Regions from separate parts of the Cronobacter muytjensii ATCC 51329 genome, predicted to be linked through region 1. Evidence: riboswitches for the same ligand, from Rfam matches in the RefSeq annotation. Region 1 holds a riboswitch; the other holds the start of a gene.

What was found. A riboswitch is a leader RNA that binds a small molecule or an ion and turns the genes downstream of it on or off. The one in region 1 is predicted to bind thiamine pyrophosphate.
Region 2: linked by a shared signal. The riboswitch ahead of thiM (hydroxyethylthiazole kinase) and the one ahead of thiB (thiamine ABC transporter substrate binding subunit) in region 1 are both predicted to bind thiamine pyrophosphate.

What each region holds. Positions count from the first base shown of each region.
Region 1 covers NZ_CP012268.1:3,275,445-3,279,655, reverse strand. The annotation lists gene thiP (thiamine/thiamine pyrophosphate ABC transporter permease ThiP) at 1-1,308, opposite strand, end outside; gene thiB (thiamine ABC transporter substrate binding subunit) at 1,284-2,267, opposite strand; TPP riboswitch at 2,300-2,401, opposite strand; gene sgrR (HTH-type transcriptional regulator SgrR) at 2,437-4,101, opposite strand; gene sgrT (glucose uptake inhibitor SgrT) at 4,188-4,211, shown strand, end outside.
Region 2 covers NZ_CP012268.1:1,134,397-1,138,607, reverse strand. The annotation lists gene fbaB (class I fructose-bisphosphate aldolase) at 1-423, opposite strand, end outside; gene thiD (bifunctional hydroxymethylpyrimidine kinase/phosphomethylpyrimidine kinase) at 569-1,369, opposite strand; gene thiM (hydroxyethylthiazole kinase) at 1,356-2,153, opposite strand; TPP riboswitch at 2,187-2,283, opposite strand; gene AFK63_RS21150 (hypothetical protein) at 3,537-4,211, shown strand, end outside.

The DNA of each region.
Region 1 (4,211 bases):
GCCATAACGCGCGGCGATATCGCGCATCGGGTTATCCAGCACTTTCAGGGCGTAGGGGATAGCCATCAGCGCGTTGGTGAAAATCACTATCGCGTCGGCGCGCGCTGGCAACCCGACAGTGGCGTTCAGCAGCAGGAAAAAACCGGTCGCCAGCACGATGCCCGGCATGGCGAGGATCAGCACGCCGCAAAGCTCCAGGCTCTGCCCGGCGAGACGGCGGTGTCGCAGGTAAAGCTCGCGGGTGCTCCAGAGCAGCATCATGGTCAGGATGACGCACAGCAGGCCCGCGCAAAGCGCGATGCGCAGCGATGTCCAGAGCGCGCGCCACAGCGCCGGGTCGGCCAGCGCGTGCCCCATGTCGCCGCGTAAGCCATCCACCAGCACCGCCAGCAGCGGCGGCAGCAACAGCAGCAGCGCGGCGGTAATTAATAGCGCGTCGGTCAGTTTGCTGCGCCACGAATCTTCCGGGTTGCGCCAGCCGCGCACCAGCGTCGCGCCCACCGGGATCGCTTTACTAAGACGCTGGCTCAGCAGGATCAGCGACAGGCAGCAGCCCATCTGGAGAATCGCGAGCAGCGCCGCGCGTCCCGGGTCATAGTCGTAACTCAATGCCTGGTAGATGGCGAGCTCAATGGTAGTGGCCTGCGGCCCGCCGCCGAGCGCCAGTACCGTGGCGAAGCTTGCGAAGCAGAGCATAAAAATCAGCGCCGCCACCGGCGGGATCTGGCGGCGCAGCCAGGGCCACTCCACCAGCCGGAAAAAATCCCAGCCGCGCATGCCAAGCTGGGCGGCCAGCTGGCGCTGTTCGCCGGGGATCTGCGTCAGGGTCTGGTACAGCAGGCGGGTCGCCATCGGCATATTAAAAAAGAGGTGCGCCAGCAGAATGCCCTGCAGGCCGTAGGGCGAAAAAGACCATTCGATGCCAAGCGCCGCGCAGAGCGCGGCCAGCCAGCCGCTGCGCCCGTAGACGCTGAGCAGGCCGAAGATCGCCACCAGCACGGGCAGGATCAGCGTCATGGCGCACAGGCGCAGCAGGGTTCGCCGCCCCGGAAAGCGGCGGCGATAGAGGGCGCGGGCAAGAGGAATGGCAGGCACGACGGAGATCAGGGCCGAGAGAAACGCCTGCCAGAAGGAGAAGCGCACCACATGCCACAGATAGCTGTCGTTCAGCAGGGCGCGGGCATCGGTGTGCGGCGCGTGCGTCCAGAGCGCCGTGAAGGCCGCCAGCGCCACCGCCGCCATCAGCAGGGCGGCGATGAGGCCGGGCCAGAGCCAGCCCGGTGTTAGCGGCTCACGGCGCGTTGCCATTCGCTCGTCCATTGGGCGCGCTGCGCGGCCACGTCCTCAGAGGTAAATTGCAGCGAGGTGTGCGGTTTCGTCAGCGCGTTGAAGCCCTCCGGCAGCGTGACAGCCGCGACCGGATACATCCAGTTGCCGGTCGGGATCGCGTTCTGGAAACCCGGTGAAACCATAAATTTAAGGAATTTTTCCGCCAGTTCCGGCTGTTTGCTGGCGGCGGTGCGCCCGGCGACTTCCACCTGCAAATAGTGGCCTTCGCTGAAGTTCGCGGCGGCGTAGTTATCTTTTTTCTCTTCAATGATGTGATAAGCCGGCGAGGTGGTGTAGCTCAGTACCAGATCGCCTTCGCCTTTCAGAAACAGGCCATAGGCTTCGCTCCAGCCCTTCGTGACGGTGACGGTTTTCGCGGCGAGTTTTTGCCAGGCGTCCGGCGCTTTGTCGCCGTAGACTTTCTGCATCCAGAGCAGCAGGCCAAGCCCCGGCGTGCTGGTACGCGGATCTTCATAAATAACGCGCCATTTCTGATCGCTTTCCACCAGCTCTTTCAGGCTTTTCGGCGGGTTTTTCAGCTTGTTTTTGTCATAGACAAAGGCGAACCAGCCGTAGTCGAACGGCACGAAGGTGTCGTTGTTCCAGCCGCCCGGGATGTTGACGTCACCGGCCGGAACGCCGCTTTTCGCAAACAGCCCGGTCGCGGTGGCAGCCTGGAGCAGGTTGTTGTCGAGCCCCAGCACCACATCAGCTTTGCTGTTCTTGCCTTCCATACGCAGGCGGTTGAGCAGCGACACGCCATCTTCCAGCGCCACGTATTTCAGCTCACAGCCGCACTCGGCTTCAAAAGCGGTTTTGATTTTCGGGCCAGGACCCCATTCGGAGGAGAAGGAATCGTAGGTGTAGACGGTCAGTACGGGTTTGGCGAAAACCGGGACGGCGACCAGCGCCAGCAGCGGAAGCAGTTTTTTTAACACTTTGCACCTTTATCAAATGGGGGCAAAGGATTTTGAGCAGTAGCCTCAAATCCCTTCGCCGGCGTTATCCGGATCAGGTTCGACGGGTATTATCTCAGCGCGTCGGTTTTCCGGCGGCACCCCGTTGAGAACGGCCCATTGTAATGATTTGCGTAATGTTGCGAAAGGGTTACGGCTCGGGCGGCGCAAACCAGGCGGATTTAAAATCAAACCAGCCGAGCGTATTCATCCGTACGCCGCGCATGCTGCGCTGGCCCTGTAACATCAGCCAGTGGTGGATAAGCGGTAATATGTCTTGCCGCTCCAGCATTGTCTGGCACCACTGCGGCAGGTTAAGCGCGCCGGTGCGCCAGCGCTGCGCGTCGCCCTGCCAGTCGAGCGGGATACAGCGCTGGATAAGCGGCACTTCGCACAGCTGCGCGAACAGCGAGAAATCAAGCGGCAGCGTGAAATTGGCGCTGTTCAGCCACAGATCGCTGGTTATCTCTCCCTGATACCACTCCTCGTAGCTCACTTCACGCAGCTCCAGCTCAACCTGTTCCTGCGCCAGAATATCGCGCAGCAGCGCGCCGATTATCCGGTTCTCGATGTGATCGCCATAAAACGTGAGCGTCAGGCGCTCCAGCCCGGCGGGCTTTTGCGCCTCCAGAATTTGCGGCGCGTGGTGCCAGCGCGGCAGCAGGCCGTAGGCCGGGAACCAGATGCGCTGATATTGCGGCGCGGCGCGATGCAGCAGGCGCGCGGGCGTGAACAGATGGCTTACCCAGCGCCGTACCTGCGGCATCGCGCCGACGCGCGAGCGGGAATCAAACAGCAGGTAGTAGCAGCCCTCTTCGAGACGGCTTTCGACGGCTTTTTCTTCCGGCTCACGCGTCGGACCCTCAAGCTGAACGGCGCAGCTTAACTCTTCGCCGATTTCAGGCAGTACCCAAAAATTCACTTCGTCAATAAGCGCCCGGTAGCCGAAATAGTCGTCGAAGGCGTGGATTTTCAGCTGCGTACTATTATTGCGTACCACCGCGTAGGGGCCGGTACCGACCGGCTGACTGGCGAATTTCGGCAGATCCGGCCATTCGCGTGGAAGGATCATCGCCGGTACGCTGCCGAGTAGCCACGGCAGCCAGTCATCCGGCTCGCTCAGGTGAATATCAAGCGTCCAGGCGGTAGGGGAGACTATCTGACGGAGATGCGCGTAAAGCGGCAGGGCGCAGATGCGTTGCAGCGAGCTGATGACATCGAGCATGTCGAGTTCGCGGCCATGATGAAAATGAATGCCGGGGCGCAGAAAAAAACGCCAGTGAAAAGGGGAAATACGCTGCCAGTGATGAGCAATATCCGCTTCCAGTTCCCCGTTTTCCTCGTTTATGCGCGTCAGCCCGCTAAAGATTTGCCGGGCGATATGGGTCTCTGAGCGGCGCAGCGCGCTGCCGGGCAGCAGGTTTTGCAGCGGGCGGTAGTAGAGCACGCGCAGGATATGACGCCCCTGACGGAAGCTACGGCCAAGATGCGAGAGCAGCATCTGACGCACGGCGGATTTGTCGCCAACGATCTGCACCAGCTGATCGATCCGGTCCTGCTCCAGCAGATCTTCCGCCCGCTGCTGCTGAAGCGCGAGCCCGGTATAGAGAAAACGCAGCCGCGAACGCTTGCCGCGCCCGGCTTCGGCGTCCCAGGTCAGCCAGCCGCGCGCCTGCATCGCGTTCAGCAACGTCCGCATATGGCGACGCGAACAGTTCAGCAGATCCGCCAGTTCATTGAGCGTGGTTTCCTGGGGCTTGCCGTCGCAGCATTGCCACAGGCGGATGAATTGCTGTTGCAGACGACCTGAAGGCATAAAAGGGGAACTCCTGCGGGAAACTCATCAATTTAATATTCCCTATATTACGGCAATACTTCTCTTCGATGAAAGCGGAGGTGCTTATGAAAACGTCAGCAACGGGCAGG
Region 2 (4,211 bases), 2.1 Mb from region 1:
GTAGCTCAGGGTTTCGTTGTGGTTAATCTTGACCAGGAAAGGAATACGGTGCGCGTAGCGACGCGACACCGACGCCAGCACGCCATAGGTTGAGGCCACGCAGTTGCAGCCCGCTTCAATGGCCAGCTCGACGATGTTTTTCGGGTCGAAATACATCGGGTTAGCTGCGAACGACGCGCCCGCCGAATGCTCGACGCCCTGATCCACCGGCAAAATAGAAAGATAGCCGGTGCCCGCGAGGCGCCCGGTGTTATAGAGAGTCTGCATATTTCGCAACACCGCCGGAGGCCGGTTGTTATCGATCATTACGCGATCGACATAATCCGGCCCTGGCAGATAAAGCTGGTCGGAGGAAATGGTCGTACAGCGGTGCTGTAACAGGCTATCGGCATCGTTGCCGAGCAACTGCGCAATATCAGTCATCATACGCTCCCGTAATTGTCGGCGGACGACGCCCGCCGGACGAAAAGATCCTTACCCACCCGCTAACCGGGCAGTCTAAGCCTGGTACTGAATAGCACAGATTGCCAGACCTGAGCGCATTTTCAGTTTATTCTGCTGGCACGGTTCACCACCATGCATGAAAATGATGGACAGGCCCGATCCCCTCCCCTACTTCCAGACTATCCGCCTGTTGCAGCGCTTTTGTCAGCCACGCTTTCGCCGCCGTCACGGTTTGGACCCAGTCATAGTGGCGTGGGTACAGCGCCGCCAGCGCGCTGGAGAGCGTACAGCCGGTGCCGTGCGTGTTTTTCGTCGCCACGCGCGGCGCAGTAAAGCGCGTGGCGCCGTCGCGGGTAAAGAGCCAGTCCGGGCTTTCGGCATCATTGAGATGGCCGCCTTTCATCAGCACCGCGCCGCAGCCGAGCGCCAGTAACGCCTCGCCCTGCTGGCGCATCTCCGCCTCGCTGCGGGCGTGGGCGGTATCAAGCAGCGCCGCCGCCTCCGGCAGATTTGGCGTGATAATCGCCACCTGCGGCAGCAGCCGTTCACGCAGCGTACGCACCGCCGACGGGCTCAGCAGCGGATCGCCGCTTTTCGCAAGCATCACGGTATCCAGCACGATATTGCGCACCCGGTAGCGCGAGAGCCGCTCCGCCACGGCCTCAACCACGTCCGTTTCGGCCAGCATGCCGATTTTAGTGGTGTCGATACGCACGTCGCTTAGCACCGAATCGAGCTGGGCGGCGACAAACGACGGCTCAATGCGGTACACGGACTGCACGCCGCGCGTGTTCTGCGCCACCAGCGCGGTGATGACCGAGGTGCCATAAGCGCCCAGTGCCGAAAAGGTTTTCAGATCCGCCTGGATACCCGCCCCGCCGCTCGGGTCGGTGCCAGCGATAGTCAGCGCGTTAATGCGTTGCATGGTGACCTCCGAACGCCTGCGCATGCAGGCTGTCGAGCAATGCGGACGCGAAACTGCCCGGCCCCTTCGCGACAGCAAGCGCCTGTTCGCCCGCGCGCTTCATCAGCCAGCAGGCCGTCGCGACATTCTCAAGACGATCGCCCGGCAGCGCACAGCAGGCGGCCACTACCGCCGAGAGCGCGCAGCCGGTGCCGACCACGCGCGTCAGCATCGTGGTGCCGCCGTTGACCGCCAGCATACGCTCGCCGTCGGTGATGTAATCGACCTCGCCGGTCACCGCGACGACGGCGCCGCTGCGACGAGCCAGCACAGCCGCGGCTTCACGGGCGTGATGCGCGCTCTCGGTGGCATCAACGCCGCGTCCGCCACGGCTCACACCGGCCAGCGCGAGGATTTCCGATGCGTTCGCGCGGATAGCCGCGGGCCTTTGCGCCAGAATCTCATGCGCGAAGTCCGTGCGAAGCGTCAGCGCGCCGACCGCGACCGGGTCGAGCGTCCAGGGCGTTCCCGCCGCACGGGCGCTGTCGATAGCCGCGCGCATTCCCTGCTGCTGCGGGCGCGTGAGCGTACCTAAATTAATCAGCAGGGCATCGGCGATGGCCGCGAACTGCGCGGCTTCGTCGGCATCCACAACCATTGCGGGCGAGGCGCCCAGTGCGAGCAGGACATTAGCCGTGAAATTTTGCACCACATCATTAGTGATGCAATGAACCAGCGGAGCGTGACGGCAAAGTTGAGTGACAACAGGCGCGGCATGGGTGCCGCAAAGCAGGTCAGAAGACATGATTCTCTCCTGCCAGGCGCGAAGACGGGATACCGGACAGGCATCTGACTTCCCTACGCTGGCATTATCCAGATCAGGTAATACGGGTATTTCTCAGCCTTCACGCAGAAGGGCACCCCGAGTCAAATCAATTACAAAACAATGAGTTACACACAAACAAGTTGTAAGTTCTTAGTGTAACCGGGGCCGTAGGCAGGGTGCAAGATTTTTCGATTTATCACAGCAGTTATCACACTCGAAATAGCTGCATCACGTAATCAAGCGCTTTAATGAGTTCATCCGCTTGTATTCCGCTTAGGGTGTACAAAGCGTAGGAAAGTGGTCATTGTCGCAAGCTTCCAATTACTGGCCCTGTCCGGCATTGCCTTCTTCACGCAAGACAGGAGCAAAAGACAAACAACGCCAGTAAAAGGGAGAAAATACTAAAGACCAAAAACGTCACAACATAACCGTATAAGCAAGGTTTTCAGATTTGCCAGAAACTTATGTTGATATTCTTGATGTTCCAGACTTAACTAATGCTTTAGCTGCGTTCTTTTTACGTGCCAGGTTAATAATATATATTTATTGGGTGTCATTGCTTCAATCTCCAATATTAAATTGGGAAGTAATTAATTTACTATAGCCTTAGCTCAGGAAGAGCAAGCCAACCCCCTGACGGGGGTTTAGTTAGCTTTCGCGGGAGCCTGGAGGGGCGCAACGCTCCCCGTATAACTGCTGTGTTAAGCGATGCTATACATAGCTAAGGCTATAAAACATCAATTTTAATACCGATATAATCATTACAATAACGTTAAATTTAAATATTAGAGCAGTATTTCCCTAAAACATTTCCTATACCTAAGAAACTTACAGTTTCCTACAAGCTTCACTCTAAGAACAACAGACCGCTAGTAGAAGAAGAGGGAAAGAAAGTAGTATATGAAAATTATTAACCTTTCTTTGGCCTTCCTTATCGGTTCTCTTTTAATGTTCTTCCTCTTATCGTCACTCTCATACTGTGGTTTTTTAAAGCCAGAGCGCTAACAACTCTACATCTTACCTCTGTGCATATGGACGATCACACTACCAATATGTATTTATCTGCTATAAACGCATATCGTTTTTATAAGGTATTTTAATAACGTACTAGTAAACCAAGTATATTGAGAATAGAAATCACCATCGTTAATCCAGCTTTGTCTTTCATTCGAAATATCTTTTCAATACTTCTCGTTTTTAATACAACGAAATATTCATCAACCAATACTTTTTGTGATCTACGTCAAAATTGTAATCGTTTCCATACGGGATAGTTCGCTTCATAAATTAAGTGCGTTTCTTTAATAGAGACAAAGCCTGTTTAAGGCGCTTGCAAGCGAAACCGCTTTCAATAAATCAATAATGTTAATGGTGATGGTTAAAATGAAAACTTCAAATGTGAAAACTGTAGTTGCTGTTGCTGTACTTGGCGCTATCGCGGCTTCATCTGTTAATGCCGCTCAAACTCAATACGGCTACGAAACTGTAAGCGCTAATGCTTCACAGCTTAACGCGCAACTGAATCATATCAGCCGTTTTAACAGCGCCATGAATCAGGCTGATAACGCTCCTGATTCTGTTTACGCTCCGGCTGGTCATGCTCATGGGGTGTTGTATCCTGTATTGGCTCCGCATAAAGTTCCGACTGCTGCACCTGATGCTATTCCGGGCAAACAACCGATGCCTGCCATTGTTAAACACGATCCGAATGGCATCCCTGTACCGTCTAAAATTCCTGCCTATAACAAAGCTCCGGCTCCGCTGGCTATCTACGGCACACCGTCTAAGATGCCTGTTCCTCCGGCTCATATGGCTATCCCTCAGCCACTGCCGCAAGCTACTCCTGACAAAATGCCTGTACCGCTTAAAGTTGTAGCTCCTGCACCACTGGCTATCTATGGCGCTCCGGTTAAACAGCAACAAGCACCAGTAATGCAAATGGTTAACCTCACTCCAGCTAAACAACCTGTAGCCACGCCAACTAAATTACAAGTTGAAGTCATACCGGTAAAACAGAGCTATGTAACTGATAAAGTG